Regions from separate parts of the Sodalis sp. RH14 genome, predicted to be linked through region 1. Evidence: predicted binding sites of a transcription regulator. Region 1 holds the regulator's gene; each other region holds the start of a gene.
The links. Region 1 encodes ArgR, which controls arginine synthesis, uptake and breakdown. Its sites were predicted from a motif close to ANTGAATAAAAATACANT; they were not measured.
Positions count from the first base shown of each region.

Region 2: a site for ArgR is predicted at 1,867-1,884, ahead of argC (N-acetyl-gamma-glutamyl-phosphate reductase). Genes of this name have one in related genera too.
Region 3: a site for ArgR is predicted at 2,454-2,471, ahead of argF (ornithine carbamoyltransferase). Genes of this name have one in related genera too.
Region 4: a site for ArgR is predicted at 2,254-2,271, ahead of argA (amino-acid N-acetyltransferase). Genes of this name have one in related genera too.

Region 1 is NZ_CP178739.1:701,886-706,420, forward strand. It holds gene mpl (UDP-N-acetylmuramate:L-alanyl-gamma-D-glutamyl-meso-diaminopimelate ligase) at 1-395, shown strand, start outside; gene yhcN (peroxide/acid stress response protein YhcN) at 670-933, opposite strand; gene argR (transcriptional regulator ArgR) at 1,380-1,850, opposite strand; gene mdh (malate dehydrogenase) at 2,304-3,242, shown strand; gene ACL2XQ_RS03080 (DNA-binding protein) at 3,750-4,133, shown strand; gene ACL2XQ_RS03085 (helix-turn-helix domain-containing protein) at 4,182-4,445, opposite strand.
Region 2 is NZ_CP178739.1:5,963,915-5,968,449, forward strand. It holds gene ppc (phosphoenolpyruvate carboxylase) at 1-412, opposite strand, end outside; gene argE (acetylornithine deacetylase) at 669-1,820, opposite strand; gene argC (N-acetyl-gamma-glutamyl-phosphate reductase) at 2,041-3,045, shown strand; gene argB (acetylglutamate kinase) at 3,072-3,845, shown strand; gene argH (argininosuccinate lyase) at 4,023-4,535, shown strand, end outside.
Region 3 is NZ_CP178739.1:193,248-197,782, forward strand. It holds gene pyrB (aspartate carbamoyltransferase) at 1-544, opposite strand, end outside; gene ACL2XQ_RS00850 (YhcH/YjgK/YiaL family protein) at 929-1,396, shown strand; gene argF (ornithine carbamoyltransferase) at 1,414-2,421, opposite strand; gene rraB (ribonuclease E inhibitor RraB) at 2,598-3,059, shown strand; gene ACL2XQ_RS00865 (GNAT family N-acetyltransferase) at 3,074-3,580, opposite strand; gene ACL2XQ_RS00870 (valine--tRNA ligase) at 3,922-4,535, opposite strand, start outside.
Region 4 is NZ_CP178739.1:4,673,031-4,677,565, forward strand. It holds gene mltA (murein transglycosylase A) at 1-270, opposite strand, end outside; tRNA gene ACL2XQ_RS21300 (tRNA-Met) at 487-563, shown strand; tRNA gene ACL2XQ_RS21305 (tRNA-Met) at 656-732, shown strand; gene amiC (N-acetylmuramoyl-L-alanine amidase AmiC) at 816-2,072, opposite strand; gene argA (amino-acid N-acetyltransferase) at 2,304-3,638, shown strand; gene recD (exodeoxyribonuclease V subunit alpha) at 3,710-4,535, opposite strand, start outside.

The DNA of each region.
Region 1 (4,535 bases):
ATGATGATTTCGCTCACCATCCCACGGCAATCCTGGCGACCCTAGCCGCGTTGCGCAGTAAAGTTGGCGGTACCGCGCGTATTCTGGCGGTGCTGGAACCGCGCTCCAACACCATGAAAATGGGCTTGAATAAAAATGAGCTGGCGCCTTCGCTGGGCCGCGCCGACGAGGTATTTTTATTCCAGCCCCAGCATATTCCCTGGCAGGTGAGCGAGGTGGCGGAGGCGTGCGTACAGCCGGCGCATTGGAGCGCCGATGTCGATACGCTGGTGGAAATGATTGTCAAGACGTCGCAACCGGGCGATTACATTCTGGTGATGAGCAACGGCGGCTTCGGCGGCATTCATGAAAAACTGCTGGCGCAGTTAAACCTGAAAGCCGGCCTGGCGGTGTAGGCGCCGTGCGCAAGCCAAAAAAAACCCCCGCAAGCGGGGGAAAAGGTTCGCCGGATAGGACGACGAGAGGGAATCGGCTGTCCGCGTCTTGGGTTATTACTGGACACAGGAATAACTGAGGGCGACGACGGCATAACCGCTTTGACTTCTGGAGTAAACTCTTTCTGCACTGCGTTATTGATTATTTTTTCAAGCCTTGACGAACCCGCCGGCTTTCAGCAATTCAGCCCAGGGCGCGGCGGCAAGTCGCTGCCGGTGCCCTCCATCCATGCGCTTATTTATACAACTCGGCCGTGGCGTGCCAGGTATCATTTTCACGGGCTTCCGTGATGTGGTATGCCGTTGCGCCTTTGGCTTGAGCAGCTTGATTCAGCGCCTGATGGATGTCGGAAGGCGCGCCCGCGATCCCGCCTACGCTTACGGTGCCGAACGAATGCAAGCCGCTGGCCTGATCCTGCGAGATTGATTCTGCGGCGAAGGCGCCGAAAGATAAGGCTGACATTACGGTCATCAGTGATACTGCGGTTTTAATTTTCATGTTTTATACCTCTACTATTCTTTTGACTGACGTTCTTCATGCTGTTCTTTATTGCTGACAACAGGATGTAAAACGTGATGTTCATCACGAAACAAAGTATACACTAGTAACGGTAGGTATTAGTAGTTTGCTCATAATTTATTATGAAACTTTATTTCTGTACTTTCGCATGATATAAGAAAAAGCTATTAAAAGTGATTGAATAATATACAATTAATGTTAAATAATTGTAATTTCAATCAGATAGCGGTTTTTAGCCAAACGTGCTGTCTGGCCGGCTTCCGGCGGTGGAAACCGCCGCGGTGAAACCCTAGAGAGAATATTAGCGGGGCTTAGGGCCACAAAGGCAGCATCATTTGTGGCGTGATGACGCTTTTGCAGCGGCATAAAAGCGATGAAAAGCACGAATGTTAGGCGCTGGCGTTATAACGCGCCCGATCGTCGGCTTAAAGTTCCTGTTCAAACAGAATAAGGATGGCTTCGTAAAGCTGCTTTACGCTAAAACCCTTGGCGGGGGTGGTAAAGATCGTATCGTCCCCGGCTATGGTGCCCAGGATGCCTTCGGATTTACCCAGGGAATCCAGCAGCCGCGCGATAAGCTGGGCGGCGCCGGGACTGGTATGGATAACGATAACCGCGTCGTTGTGATCGACATCCAGCACCAGGTTTTTCAGCGGACTGCTGGTGGTGGGCACGCCCAGTTCCGCCGGCAGGCAATAGACCATTTCCATCTTCGCGTTGCGGGTCCTTACCGCGCCGAATTTAGTCAGCATCCTTGATACCTTGGACTGGTTAATATTTTCAAATCCCTGTTCTTGCAATGCAAAAACGATTTCACCTTGGGAGCTGAATTTCTCTTCCTTAAGCAAGGCCTTAAAAGCTTTCACCAGTTCTTCTTGTTTAAAGTGGTTGCGCATATTTTCCCAAACCAGTAGCCAGTATTGTACGACGAATTATGCATAAATTTGCATTTTTATGCAATAACAATGCGCAGCCACCGCCAGGATGGCCAAATTAAGTCGGCAAAACAATCAGCTTAGCAATATCTATTCAAACCGACCATGACCGGGCTCCCATATTTCATGGCCGTTAAAAGTAAAGAGAATGTTATTAATTTGATGTTGTTTTAACCATTGCTGTCGGTGTAGTGTGGACGCTAACCACGGGTATTGAACGGCGGCGACAGGCATTATCCGGTGAGGTCATCCGGCATGGGAATTCGGGCGGCTAATAGGGATAAAAAAGGGAAGTTAATGCGTCAATTCTCAAATTTGCGATCGCTGATTTGTTTTTACCCGTTTATGTCTCTATGATCATAACCAGATGATTTGACGGCATTTAATTTTTCCTATAATAATAAGGAGATTAGAATGAAAGTCGCAGTTCTCGGCGCAGCGGGTGGCATAGGCCAGGCCCTTGCCCTGTTGCTCAAAACCCAGCTCCCTCCAGGTTCAGAACTCTCTCTTTATGACATCGCCCCCGTAACGCCCGGCGTGGCGGTCGATCTCAGCCATATTCCCACCGCGGTCAAGATTAAGGGCTTTAGCGGCGAGGACGCAACCCCCGCCTTGGCAGGGGCGGACATCGTTCTTATTTCCGCCGGCGTGGCGCGTAAGCCCGGCATGGATCGCGCCGATCTGTTTAACGTCAATGCGGGCATTGTACGCAACCTGATCAACCAGGTGGCGAAAGCCTGTCCCACGGCGTTAATCGGCATTATCACCAATCCCGTCAATACCACCGTGGCGATTGCCGCTGAAGCGCTGAAGAAAGCCGGGGTGTATGACAAACGCAAGCTTTTCGGCGTCACTACCCTGGATATCATCCGTTCCAATACTTTTGTCGCCGAGCTGAAAGGCTTGCGGCCCGAGGACGTGGAAGTGCGTGTGATTGGCGGCCATTCCGGCGTCACTATCCTGCCTTTATTGTCACAGGTGAAAGGCGTGAGCTTCAGCGAGCAGGAAATCGCCGATCTCACCCGCCGTATCCAGAATGCCGGCACCGAGGTCGTGGAAGCGAAAGCCGGCGGCGGTTCGGCCACGTTATCAATGGGCCAGGCGGCGGCGCGGTTCGGCTTGTCGTTGGTGCGCGCCATGCAGGGTGAAGCCGGCGTGGTGGAATGCGCGTACGTTGAAGGGGACGGCGAATTTACCCGTTTCTTTGCCCAACCGCTGTTGTTGGGCAGACAAGGGCTGGAAGAACGTCAATCCATCGGTACCTTGAGCGCGTTCGAACAGCAGGCGCTGGAACAGATGAAGGATGTGCTGAAGAAAGATATCGAACTGGGCGAAAAATTCATCAATCAGTAGCCTGTACGCCGCGACCCGGAACCCTGGGCCGCGGCTGTTAGCGATCGCCATCGCACGTGCCGGCGGTGGGACGCGCCGGTCATCTGCCGGCCTCCGACCCTTTCCCCTTCATTTGGTCCCTTCCTCATCCGGTTAAACGTATTTTACCCCAGCTTATGTGGACATGTTTTTCATCATTTACCAGCATGTCTTATCGGCGATTTCTGCAATTAAAAACGCGTTTTTCCTGCCGCCAGGTTAATTGCCTTACTTAATTATTCTATTGATAAATAGTGTTTATTTTCAGTTTATGGGATAAAAACCAACCACGATCTCATTTTTACATCCGTTGTAGCGCTTACTGCTTTTTTTGTGTTGTAATTGACGTAACGGCAAGCCGTAATGGCTAAACTGCAAAAGCGAACCTATAACGGAACCGTGCCTGGGTAAGACCGCTGCGTTAAAAGGGTTTTACAGGTATTGCGGAATGGAGATAACGAGAGTTATTACCAGACAAGGAGGGAAACGATGGCACTAAAAAAGGAATGGATAGCCACGCATGAACTGATAGGCGTCGGTGGGTTGCCTAAAACGCGCCAAGGGCTGAACCGGCGGGCGCGCGAAGAAGGCTGGCATAAAAGGCGACGCGAAGGGGCACGCGGCAAGGCTGTGGAATATGCATGGCAAAGCCTGCCCGACACGGTAAAAAAAACGCTGTCGCTCCGTTCCGGTACTGCTGAATATAAGGTCTCGCAGCAGGAACCTTCTTCCACCTGGCTGGAAATTCACCGACAGCTCTCCTGCGCGGAACGCGACTTCGTGGTGTCGTTTATTTTAAGGGAGGGCGTTTTAAACCTGTTAAAACGCCTGGATTATCCCGATGAATCCCTGGCGGGACTCGATCGGGAGTAGGAGGGTAAGACCGGCGCGCCCGGGGGCGTATTCCGGCCTGGTTTACTGTCAGCGGGAGCGTATCAGGCTTTTTCTGTCAACCAACTGATTCGTCTTCGGATCAATGTAACGGCTGGGCCAGATTTCCAGTGGGTGTATGCCCAAGGCATTCCCTATCAGCCATTCGCCTTTCGGCCATGGGCGGGTCATGGCGTTCGCCAGGGTTGACGAACTCAAGCCTGCATCCCGAGAGACGGCCGCAAGCGTGGTGCCGCGTTTACGTAACGCTGCAATGATATCGGCGGAGTGCCAATCTTTTATCCTTTCACACATATTCAATCCCTTGCTGCTCACTGAGGGTAGGTAAATGCACTAATTAGCATAAGTAAGTAACCCGTAGTTGATTTCACTATGCCACCGGAA
Region 2 (4,535 bases), 720 kb from region 1:
GGGCGGTTAATACCAGTTCGATTGACAGTGACTCCACCGCGGCGCGAATATCTTTATCATCCAGCGCGTTATTCTCTTTCAGACGGGCAAAGACCTTACCCAGGCCTTCCGGGTTATTCGCCGCCTCGCCGTGGGGGGAAATGACGTGGAACTGTTCCGCGGTATTGGTCAGGTTCAAAAACTGACTGAAGGCGCGTGCCACGGGCAGCAACTCGTCATTGGATAAGTTCTGTAAAGTGGAAAGCAGTTCCTGGCGATGGGTTTCGCTACCCGCACGGGAGGACTTTGACAGCTTGCGGATGGTCTCTACCTTATCCAGGATATTCTCGCCCATCGCATCTTTTATGGTGTCGCCCAGAAGTTTCCCGAGCATACTAACGTTGCTTCGCATTGCCGAATATTGTTCGTTCATAAGGACCCTGATCCAACTCACCTGAAAATTTATTTCACCCGAATGACGTAAATCACCCACCGTTATCTAGCCATGTATCCATTCATTCGTCAAATGACATCAATTCACGCCATATAACATTAAAATCGCGTCAATTCTTGAAAGTTAACAACATGTAATGATTATAAGAAATACTTATCGCCATAAACCTGGCCGCGCCTTTCATACGGGGCCAGGCGCGCGAAGTCTGGGGCAAAGGACAAAAAGTCAGCGATGATCATTGCAGGCAGAAATGTCGTATCACTTGGGAAATTAATTCCCGCGTCGGTTTAATAAAGGCGGTATCAATATATTCGTCGGGCTGATGCGCCTGTTTTATCGATCCCGGGCCCAAGACGAGAGTGGGGCACAGCTGCTGGATAAACGGCGCTTCGGTACAATAATTGACCACATCGGTTTTGACGCCCAGCAACGTCTCCACCACTGCCACCAGACGATGGTCCGCCGGGCATTCATAACCGGGGATGGGCGGATGCAGGGCGGTAATGGTTAACCGTCCCGGCCAGCGCGCGCTTACCGGCGCCAGGGCCTCGGTCAATAACCCGTCCAGGTCGCCGAGCGTCAGGCCGGGCAACGGGCGGATATCCATATGCAGCTCGCAGCAGCCGCAAATGCGATTGGCGGAATCACCGCCGTGGATGTGGCCGAAATTCATGGTGGGGTAGGGGATGTCGAAGGCCGGGTGATGGTAACGTTCCTGCAACGTATTGCGTAGTATCATCAGGTGGGAAATGGCCTCGTGCATCAGTTCGATAGCGTTAACGCCCAGGCTCGGGTCGCTGGAGTGGCCTGATTGGCCCTGGATACGCACCGCATTGGAAATATGGCCTTTATGGGCGCGCACCGGCTGCAGCGAGGTCGGTTCGCCGATAATGGCGCAATCCGGGCGCAGCTCGCTGGACTGGGCGAAATAGCTGGCTCCCGCCATACTGGTTTCCTCATCGGCGGTGGCGAGGATATATAATGGCTTTTGCAGCTTGCTGGTATCGATATCGCGCAGCGTGTCGAGGATAAAGGCAAAAAAGCCTTTCATATCGGCGGTGCCCAGGCCATACAGCTTATTATTGTCTTCGGTCAGGGTAAAGGGATCGCGTGTCCAGCGTCCGTCGTCAAACGGGACGGTATCGGTGTGCCCCGTCAGCAGCAGGCCGCCGGCGCCGCTGCCGATACGGGCCAGCATATTATATTTGTTGCGCGTGCCCGGCACCGGCTGGATTTCGACCTGGAAACCCAGCGTCGTGAACCACCCCGCCAGCAAATTGATTAAGGTCTGATTACTTTGATCCAGGGCGCTGTCGGTGGCACTGATGGACGGCGTGGCGATCAGGGCGCGGTACAACTCCATAAACGGGGGTAATTTTGTCTTCACTGTTGACAGCCTTTAGTTTGGATAGTATCAATATTCATGCAATAATAGTGAATAAAAATACACTAACGTTGAGCGTAAAGTAAACGGATACTTACCAGACTACTACGCTTGACCTCGCGGGTGAACAGCGAATAGTTGCTTAAGCGACGACTTAGGCGACAAAGAGTTGCTGGAGATCCCTTCTCGTCGTGATAGCAAATCAAGAAGGTGAACAAAAGTCATGCTGAATACGCTGATTGTTGGTGCCAGCGGATACGCCGGAGCTGAGCTTGCGGCCTATCTCAACCGTCACCCGCATATGAACATAACCGCTTTGGCGGTTTCAGCGCAAAGTGCGGATGCCGGGAAATTACTGTCCGAACTGCATCCCCAGCTTAAGGGAGTGGTCGATTTACCACTGCTGCCCCTGACCGACGCCGCTGAACTGGCGAAAACGGTGGATGTGGTGTTTCTCGCCACCGCCCATGAGGTCAGCCACGATCTAGCGCCGGTATTCCTGGCCGCCGGCTGCGTGGTGTTCGACCTCTCCGGCGCGTTCCGCGTCAATCAGGCATCGTTCTACAGCCAGTATTATGGTTTTGAACACCAGCATGCCGACTGGCTGGCGAAGGCGGTCTACGGCCTGGCGGAATGGCAGGGCGAGGCGTTGCAGCAGGCCCAGCTGATTGCCGTGCCGGGCTGCTATCCCACCGCGTCCCAGCTGGCGCTCAAGCCGCTGGTCGACGGCGGTCTGCTTAACGGCGCCCAGTGGCCGGTGATCAACGCCGTCAGCGGCGTCAGCGGCGCTGGCCGGAAAGCGTCGCTTGCCGCCAGCGTCTGCGAGGTCAGTCTGCAACCCTACGGCATATTTACCCATCGCCACCAGCCGGAAATCGCCGCCCATCTTGGCATCCCGGTGATATTTACCCCCCATTTAGGCAATTTTGCCCGCGGTATCCTGGCCACCATCACCTGCCGCTTAAACGCGGGCGTGACGGCGGGCGATGTGGCCGAATCCTATCATAACGCCTATCACGATAAACCCCTGGTACGGTTGTATGAGAAAGGCGTGCCGGCGCTGAAGGCGGTAGTGGGACTGCCGTTTTGCGATATTGGCTTCGCGGTGCAGGGCGAGCATTTAATCGTGGTGGCCACCGAAGATAATTTATTAAAAGGAGCGGCCGCGCAGGCAGTACAATGCGCTAATATCCGCTTTGGTTTTGCACAAACGCAGGCGCTGCTGTAACGGCTGGCGACGAGGTAATAAAAATAATGAATCCGTTAATTATAAAACTGGGTGGCGTGTTACTCGATAGCGAAGAGGCGCTGGAGCGTTTATTTTCGGCGCTGGACAGCTATCGCGCGCAGCATCAACGCCCGTTGCTGATTGTTCATGGCGGCGGTTGCCTGGTGGACGAGCTGATGAAAAAACTGGCGCTGCCGGTGACCAAGGTCAACGGCCTGCGGGTTACGCCGGCGGATCAGATTGATATCATCACCGGCGCGCTGGCCGGCACGGCCAATAAGACCCTGCTGGCCTGGTCAAAAAAACATGCCATCCCGGCGGTCGGGTTATGCCTGGGCGACGGCAATAGCGTCGATGTTACAACGCTTGATGAGAAACTCGGCCATGTCGGCAAGGCGCAGCCGGGTTCGCCGGCGTTGTTAAATACCTTGCTTGGCGCCGGTTACCTGCCGGTTATCAGCTCTATCGGCATTACCGCCGACGGCCGGCTGATGAACGTCAATGCGGACCAGGCCGCCACCGCGCTGGCCGCCACCCTGGGGGCCGATCTGATCTTATTGTCCGATGTCAGCGGCATTCTCGACGGCAAAGGCCAGCGCATTGCCGAAATGACCGCCCATAAAGCGGAGCAGCTGATAGCGCAGGGGATCATTACCGACGGCATGATTGTAAAAGTCAACGCGGCGCTGGATGCGGCCCGCACGCTGGGCCGTCCGGTGGACATCGCCGGCTGGCGGCATGCGGAGCAACTGCCGGCGTTGTTTAACGGCGAGTCCATCGGCACGCGCATCCTGGCCTGACGTTGCCGGCGGGATACCGGCTGGGTAAGATAACGTGCGCGGCCGCATGGCTATCCGGGGGGCCTGGCGCAGGTTCAGCAGCATTTCCATGGGAGCGCCGTTTCCGGCGTCCCCTCATCATTCGGCATGGGCGCGCGGCGGCGAGCGCGCCGGCAAAAAAAATAATGGAGCACGGTTATGGCACTTTGGGGCGGACGGTTCAGCCAGGCGGCGGATCAGCGGTTTAAATCATTTAACGACTCGCTGCGCTTTGATTACCGGCTGGCGGAGCAGGATATTATCGGCTCGGTGGCCTGGTCGAAAGCGCTAGTTACCGTCGGTGTGCTGACGGCGGAGGAACAGCTGCGCCTGGAGGAAGCCCTGTCTTTTCTTCTGGAGGAAGTGAGTGCCGCGCCCGAGTCCATCCTTGCCAGCGACGCCGAGGATATTCATAGCTGGGTGGAGCAGCGCCTGATTGAAAAAGTCGGCGACCTGGGCAAAAAACTGCATACCGGCCGCAGCCGCAACGATCAGGTGGCCACCGATCTGAAGCTGTGGTGCAAGATGCAACTGTCCGAGCTGCTGGCCGCCGTGCGCCAGTTGCAAACCGCGCTGGTCGCCACCGCCGAGGTCAACCAGGACGCGGTGATGCCTGGTTATACGCATTTGCAGCGCGCCCAGCCGGTCACCTTTGCCCATTGGTGCCTGGCC
Region 3 (4,535 bases), 510 kb from region 1:
CGTCGAACTTGGCCAGCGCCTGGGCCAGGGAGTGGACGGTGCGGCCGTACTTCAGGTCGCCCACCAGGGCCACGTTAAGGTTATTCAGCCGTCCCTGGGTTTCCTGAATGGTAAACAGGTCAAGCAGGGTCTGGGTCGGGTGCTGGTTGGCGCCGTCGCCGGCGTTGAGGATGGGCACGCCGCCGGAAAATTCGGTGGCGAGCCGGGCGGCCCCCTCCTGCGGATGGCGCATGACGATGGCGTCGACGTAGGTGCTGATAACCGAAATAGTATCCGCCAGGGTTTCGCCCTTTTTGCCCAGGGAGGTATTGCCGGCGTCGGAGAACCCGACCACCGAGGCGCCCAGGCGGTGGATGGCGGTTTCAAACGACAGCCTGGTACGGGTGGAGGCTTCAAAAAAACAGCTGGCCACCACTTTATGTTTCAACAGCTCCGGTTGCGGACGGGCTTTCAGGCCGGCTGCGGTGCGCAGTACCAGCTCCAGCTCCTCGCGGTTCAGGTCATTAATGGAAATGATGTGTTTTTGATAAAGGGGGTTAGCCATGTATGTCCTCCTTACGGGTGTCGTTGACGCCGGCCTTGCGCAAGTGTAGATCGCGGTCCGGGATAGCGCGCAAAAAAAAGCCCCTCAACGAGGGGCCTGATACGGATAGATAAAAACGGGCAACGGGAGCAGCAACGGCAGCTGGCCGCCTGCGGGCAGGCGGCGGCAGTCATAGGCAGCAAAAATCACGCAGCTGTTCATTGATCCTCCCGGCAAATTGCCCGGAATTATACGCGCGTGCCGGCACACTTCAAGGGCCAAGACGCCGATATTTATGAATAAGCAAACGATTGGCTTGCTAATCAAAATAAGTGTTAAATAACTCTCTTTTTTCGCGCGCAATCTGATTTATAATGAAACGATATTTCATTTTAAGGAAAAATTATGATCACCGGTAATATCCATCATCTCGATCTCGTGCCTTATCTGCCCGCCAAGCTGCGTGACGCCATCGACTATGTCAAACAACACATTACCAGCGAGACGCCGCTGGGTAAGCATGATATCGACGGCGACCGGGTATTTGTGCTGATCTCCAACGACAGCACCGATCTGCTGGAAAAGCGTCGCGCCGAGTTCCACGCTAAATATCTCGATATCCAGATCGTGCTGGACGGCGTGGAAGGCATGACCTTCAGCAACCTGCCGGCGGGCAAGACCGATACCGACTGGCTGGCGGATAAGGATATTGCCTTCCTGGCCGCCGGCGAGCAGGAAAAACAGTTTGTGATGCAGGCGGGCGACTTTGTGGTGTATTACCCCGGCGAAGTGCATAAACCGCTGTGCGCGGTCGGCGCGCCGGCCCATGTGCGCAAAGCGGTGGTGAAAATCGACACCGCCCTGGTTCGCTGAACAGATAGTACGCCGGCTTATTCCCGCGCGAGCGTTGCCACCATCACCGCTTTGATGGTGTGCAACCGGTTCTCCGCCTGATCGAATACCAGGCTGTGCGCCGATTCAAACACCTCGTCGGTCACTTCCATGCCGCCGGCCAGGCCATATTGTTCGGCCATTTGTTTGCCTACGCCGGTCTGGTCGTCATGGAACGCGGGCAGGCAGTGCAGAAATTTCACCTCTGGGTTGCCGGTCAGCCGGAGCATCGCCATATTGACCTGGTAGGGACGCAGCAGGGCGATACGCTCTCCCCACAGGGCTTTCTCCTCGCCCATGGAAACCCAAACGTCGGTGTAGATAAAATCCACCTCGCGCACGCCCGCCGCGATATCCTCGGTCAGGGTAATATTGCCGCCGCGCTGTTGCGCCAGTTCGCGGCAATGGGCCACCAGCCGCTTATCCGGCCAACAGGCGCTGGGGGCGACCAGGCGTAAATCCAGGCCGGTCAGCGCCGCCGCTTCCAGCATGCTGTTGCCCATATTGTTGCGGGCGTCCCCCACGTAGGCGAACGCCATCTGCGCGAAGGTTTTCTGCGGCAGGTGTTCCTGCATGGTCAGCAGATCGGCCAGTAACTGGGTAGGGTGGAACTCGGTGGTTAACCCGTTCCACACCGGCACGCCGGCATGGCGCGCCAGTGTCTCGACGATCTCCTGGCCATAGCCGCGGTATTGAATGCCGTCGTAAAGCCGGCCCAGGACCCGGGCGGTATCCTTAATGGATTCCTTATGTCCGATCTGGCTGCCGCTCGGGCCGAGATAGGTGACGCGCGCGCCCTGATCGAATGCGGCGACTTCGAAAGAGCAGCGGGTGCGGGTCGAGTCTTTTTCGAAGATGAGCGCGATATTTTTACCCGCCAGGCGCGGCGTTTCCCGCCCGGACTGTTTTTCCCGCTTCAGGCTGGCGGCCAGGGCCAGTAATTCATGGATCTCGGCGGGCGTGAAATCCAATAACTTCAGGAAATGACGGTGATAGAACTGGCTCATATGCGGCGTTCTCCGGTCTTAATCAATTGTAAATTGAATTTAAATTCACTTTATATGTATGAATATTCAATTTCAAGTGTTGATATCAATTCTTTCATGTTTAAGCTGGAGCCTTACCCCCGGCTGTGGGAAAATAGGCTCCTAACAGGCCGACCGACGCATTGAGGATTGAGGGCATGGCACATCAATTTCTGGAAGAGCAGCGTGACGAAACGCGTTTGATAATCGAAGAGCTGCTGGAAGATGGCAGCGATCCGGAAGCGCTTTACACCATCGAACACCATCTGTCCGCCGAGAATTTCGATACGCTGGAAAAAGCCGCGGTCGAAGCCTTCAAGCTGGGTTATGAAGTCACCGATGCCGAAGAGCTGGAAGTGGAAGACGGCTCCGTGCTGATGTGCTGCGACGCCGTCAGCGAAATCGCGCTGAACGCGGAACTTATCGACACCCAGGTCGAACAGCTGTTTACCCTGGCCGAGCGCTTGGGCGTTAATTATGACGGCTGGGGCACGTATTTTGAAGACGGCGAAGACGACGAAGACGACGAAGCGGATGAGGACGGCGAAGAGGGGATTGACGGCTCGGCCCCGCCGGCGCGCGGCCTTCTGGATCAGGACGACAACGGCACCCGCCACTAAGGCCATACGCGCCGTCAGATCAAAGGCTTAAGCATCGTGACTTCGCAATCCACATGTCCGGTGTGGCCCATCGGCCCGGCGATATGCCCAAACCCCAGCCGTTCATACAGCGCTATGGCCCGGGTCAGGGTGGCGGTGGTTTCCAGGTAACAGTGGGTAAAACCCTGCCCGCGGGCAAAGTCCAGCGCCTTGAGCGCCAGCTCATGGGCCAGGCCGCGCCCGCGCAGGACCGATAAAAAATACATCTTCTGCAGTTCACATATCCCCACATCCGCGCCGGCCAGCGGGGCAATGCCGCCGCCGCCGGCAATCCTGCCTTCAAACTCAATCACCCAGTACGCGCTGCGCGGCTGGCTGTAGAGCTGGTACAGATTATCCAGGTTCGGGTCGGAGACGGTATAGCCTTTATCCGCCGTCAGGCCGAACTCGGCCGATACCTGGCGAATGACGTCGGCAATGGCATGGTTATCTTCCGGCGTAATGGGGCGCACCAGAATATTGACTGAAGTAGCTGTGGACATCGTCATTACCCAAAAAAGAAAAAAGACACTAAGCGTTCTGGATTTATTGTTATGAGTAATAGCATCGCGCGGGCGGCGGATGCAAATAAATTAAACGGCGGTTAAACTTTTGTCGATTGCCGGCAAACCTCCACACGCGCTGAAAGCGGGTGTGCCGGGCCGGGAACCGAGCGAGCGCCCACGTCTTTGCACGACGGCGCGGACGTTGGCACGCGCTTATGGCTCACCTCCGTGTGAGCCATAAGCGCGCGTCTATGTCGCAGGGACGATTTACGCTCGCCCTCATGCCCGCGGGCATGGCCTGACCGGCAAACGCCCGCGGGTGACGCTTTCGTTGTCAGCTATAAATTGGCGATGGTCGCCTGCTGCTCCAGCAGCTTGGCCTTGGCGTCGGCATAACCCGCCAGTTTTTCCCGCTCTTTCGCCACCACCGCTTCCGGCGCGCGGGCGACAAAACCTTCGTTGGACAGCTTGCTCTCGATGCGCCCGATCTCGGTATCGATTTTCAGCACTTCGTTGGCCAGCCGGTCCAGCTCCAGGGCTTTGTCGATAATGCCCGCCATCGGGATCAGCAGTTCGCCTTCCTCCACCAGCTTGACGATGGAGACCGGGCCTTTCTCGCCGTCCGCCAGGATATCCAGGCTCTGCAGCCGCGCCAACGTCTGGATAAAGCTCTTGTTATCCGCAATCCGCCGGCGGGTCAGCGCCGTGGCGCCGCGCACCAGGACATCCAGCGGTTTGCCGGGGGCGATATTCATCTCGCTGCGAATGGTGCGCACGGCGATAACCAGCTGTTTAATCCATTCCACGTCCGCCAGCGCCTGCGTATCGTCAAGCGTGGCGTCAAACTGCGGGAAGGCTTGCAGCATCAGCGTATCGTCGGTAATGCCCTTGAGCACTTTCACCCGCTGCCAGATGGTTTCGGTAATAAACGGCACTATGGGATGCGCCAGGC
Region 4 (4,535 bases), 2.0 Mb from region 1:
CGCCATGGCCCAGCGCTTGACGGCGTCGAAATTGGCGCTGTTGCGGCTATACAGGCCCGCGGCGGCGTATTGCGTTTCAGCCACCTGATCGGCGTAGTCCTTGGCATTAACCGGTCGCCCCTTGGCATTGGGTTCATTGACCAGCCCGAACGGCTGGGTAAGAAGACCATCTTTATACTGTTGTCCACGATCGGTGGGGCGCGACGAACAGCCGGCCAGAATGGCGAAAATCAGGCCAATGAAAAGATAGTGTGCCCATTGTTTGTTCATAACGTTCTCATGCCGGTTCCATTTGCCTATGTATCAACGGCGAACGATAGCAAAGGCGGTTCAATAGATAAATGCATTATTGCAAAAACAACCGTCTGTTTTGCTTATAAAACAGGCAAAAAAGCGCCTCTTTAAACAAAAATCATTATAGCAGGCGATTAATCGCAAAAAGGGGTTGCATCAAAGGCTGTCCGGAGTATAGTGCGCTTCCACGGACGCGGGGTGGAGCAGCCTGGTAGCTCGTCGGGCTCATAACCCGAAGGTCGTCGGTTCAAATCCGGCCCCCGCAACCAATTAAGCAGTAAAAGTCATACGTTAAGAAAAGAATTAAAAAAAAGAGTAAAAGAAGCAAGCATCTGACTGCTCACAGATGTAGTATATCGGACGCGGGGTGGAGCAGCCTGGTAGCTCGTCGGGCTCATAACCCGAAGGTCGTCGGTTCAAATCCGGCCCCCGCAACCACTTCTTGAAAAATGACAGGCTAAAGCGCTTAACCCACTCTAAGGTGGGTTTTTTGTTGTCTGCATTACGCAAAACGCGCCGCCTCACCGGCCCGAGATCACCCCACCCGCCGCAAAATACGCCTTGATGCCCGCCAGGATGGCGTGCGCCACCTGCTGCTGGAAATGCGTGGTGCGCAGGCGCCGCTCCTCTTCCACATTGCTGATAAACGCGGTCTCCACCAGGATGGAGGGAATATCTGGCGCCTTGAGCACCGCAAAACCTGCCTGATCCACGCTGCGTTTATGCAGGTGCGCGATTTTCCCCAGATGATGCAACACCGCCTTGCCGAATTTCAGGCTGTCGTTGATGGTGGCGGTCTGCACCAAATCAAACAAGGTATGATCCAGATAGCGGTCGCCGCTTTTGCCTACCCCGCCGATATCGTCCGCGGCGTTCTGGGTTTGCGCCAGGAAACGCGCGGCGGCGCTGGTGGCCCCTTTGGTGGACAGCGCAAACACCGACGCGCCGCGTGCCGCGCGGTTGGTAAACGCGTCGGCATGAATGGAGACGAACAGATCCGCGCGCTGTTTGCGCGCTTTCGCCACCCTGACCTTCAGCGGAATAAAGACATCCTCATTGCGCGTCATATAGACTTTCATATTGGGCTCACGGTCAATCAAGGCGCGCAGGTGGCGGGCAATCTTGAGCACCACATCCTTTTCGCGGGTGCGGAACTTGCCGATGGCGCCAGGATCCTCACCGCCATGGCCGGGGTCGAGCATGATGACAACCGGCCGGTCGCGCCCGGCTTTGCCGGCGCGCGGCGCCTGGGATTCGGGCGGCAGGCTGCGCGCCAGATCGCCCTGATTGTAGTCCTCCAGCAGCGCCAGCAGCGGATCGTCTTGCAGCGCGGAACGGCTGCCGGCCCGGGGATAGAGATCCATGATGAGACGATGTTTGAACCCGGCCACCGGCGGCAGGGCCAGGAAGCGCGCCTGGACCGGCTGCTTCAGTTCGATCACCATCCTGGCGGTGCGATCGTCAAACTGGCCGGCCCGTATCCGGCTGATGTAGGGGTCCGCTTCCCTGACCAATTGACCGGCGCCCTTCAGCACCGAATTAAGCTGGGCATCCTGGATATCCACCACCAGCCGATCGGGATTGCCAAGGACAAACTGGCGATAGCGCAAGGGGGACTGGGATTCAAGCGTAATGCGGGTATAACTGGCCGCGGGCCAGATGCGCACGGCCACCACCAGCGGCGCCGCCATTCCGATGCGACTGAGCGTTAACAGCCAGGTGGCGGCGGTTGCCTGCAGCAGCCGCCTGCGCCCCTTATTATGATGTGAATCCGGCATATCGCCCCAGGATAAAAGCTAATATAATGAAAAAGCAGTCATTTTTTCGAATGGCAAAAACTTTAGCGAATCCGCCGGTATCTGTCATCCTTAAAAGGCTCTATGCTTAGTGCTTCGGGGTTTATTTTCGATTCTTTACAAACAAGAATGGGGAAAAATGCTGCTTGCCAATACCCTATTTATAGAATAAAAATACACAAAATCAGAATAATCATTCACAGAGGATTTGCCGTGAAGGAACGTAGTACTGAACTGGTCCAAGGCTTTCGTCACTCAGTTCCCTATATCAATGCCCATCGGGGCAAGACGTTTGTCGTCATGTTAGGCGGCGAAGCCATCGAACATGAAAACTTCGCCAACATCGTTAATGATATCGGCCTCCTTCACAGCCTGGGCATCCGCCTGGTGCTGGTCTATGGCGCACGGCCGCAAATCGACGCCAATCTGTCGGTGCACCACCTGGAACCTATTTACCACAAGCATACCCGCGTCACCGACGCGCCGACCCTTGAACTGGTCAAGCAGGCGGCCGGCCTGCTGCAGCTGGATATTACCGCGCGGCTGTCCATGAGCCTGAACAATACGCCGCTGCAGGGGGCGCATATTAATGTGGTCAGCGGCAATTTTATCATTGCCCAGCCGCTCGGGGTGGACGACGGGGTGGACTACTGCCACAGCGGCCGCATCCGCCGTATCGACGACGAGGCGATACATCGCCAGCTGGACAGCGGCGCTATCGTGCTGCTCGGGCCGGTGGCGGTATCGGTAACCGGCGAGAGCTTTAACCTGACCTCGGAAGAAGTGGCCACCCAGCTGGCTATCAAACTGAAAGCGGAAAAGATTATCGGCTTTTGTTCTTCGCAAGGGGTGTGTGACGATAAGGGCGAGATAATATCCGAACTGTTTCCCAATGAGGCCCAGCTGCGTATCGACGCGCTGGAAAAAAAAGGCGATTACCATTCCGGCACGGTGCGCTTTTTGCGCGGCGCGGTGAAAGCCTGCCGCAGCGGCGTGCGCCGTTGCCATCTGATCAGCTATCAGGATGACGGCGCGCTGGTGCAGGAACTGTTCTCCCGCGAAGGCATAGGCACCCAGATCGTGATGGAAAGCGCGGAACAGGTGCGGCGCGCGACCATTAACGATATCGGCGGCATCCTGGAATTGATACGCCCGCTGGAGCAGCAGGGCATCCTGGTGCGCCGGTCCCGCGAACAGCTGGAAATGGAAATCGATAAATTCACTATTATCGAACGGGACAACCTGACCATTGCCTGCGCCGCCCTTTACCCCTTTCCGGAAGAACAGCTGGGGGAGATGGCCTGCGTGGCCGTGCATCCCGATTACCGCAGTTCGTCGCGCGGCGAAATGCTGTTGCAGCGCATTACGCAGCAGGCGCGCCAGATGGGGCTGAAAAAGCTGTTTGTGCTGACGACGCGCAGCATTCACTGGTTCCAGGAGCGCGGTTTTACCCCGGCGGAAGTGGAAGTGCTGCCGCAGCAGAAGCAGGCGCTGTATAACTACCATCGCCGTTCAAAAATCCTGGTGGCGGACCTCACCGGCCAGTAACCGGGCTGCGCCGGCGAGCATTCCCGGGACGCCCGCCGGCTACCGCGTGCGCCGGCAAGCCTGCCGGCGGCCTACCCCTTTAACAGCAATTCCCGCAGGCCGCTGCGCCGCTCGGTCGGCGTGGCGATGGCCTGGCTTATCACCTCGTCGTTGGCATAGACCGACAGCCGCTCGCGGGCGCGGGTAATGGCCGTATAGACCAGCTCGCGGGTTAGCACCGGCAGAAACTGGTTGGGCAGCACCAGCGCCGTATGGATAAACTCCGACCCCTGGGATTTATGCACCGTCATGGCAAAAGCGGTTTCATGATCGGGCAGACGGCTTAGCGGCACCGCCTTGATGGTGCCGTCAGGCAGCGGGAAGCAGACCCGCAGCGCCGACTGCGCATCCGGCAGCATAATACCGATATCGCCGTTATACAGTCCAAGGGACGGCGCATTGCGGGTGATCATCAGCGGCCGTCCCGCATACCCCCTGCCGGCGGCATCCGCCTGGCGCTTAATCAACCCCGCCTGGGCCAGCGCCTGTTCAATCCGCGCGTTAAGGCCGGCGACGCCGAAGGGCCCTTCGCGCAGCGCGCACAGCAGGCGGTAGCGGTCAAATGCCGCTAACACCGCGCCCGCCCCGGCGCCGTCCCGCACCAGCCGCAGGTAATCACGATAGCCCGCCACGCACCCGTCGAGCAGGCGCAGATAGTCTTCGCCGTCGCGCACCGGCGCGTAGGCCACGTCCTCATCACGCCCGGCTTTCAGCAACGCCAGCGCCCCCCGGCCATCGCCGTTGTTAACGGTATTGGCCAGACGGCCGATGCCGGATCCCGCGTCAAAGCGGTAGCTTTTACGCAGCAGGCACAGGCTGTCCCCCGTCTGGTGTCCCGCCACGGGCGTGCCCGCCGGC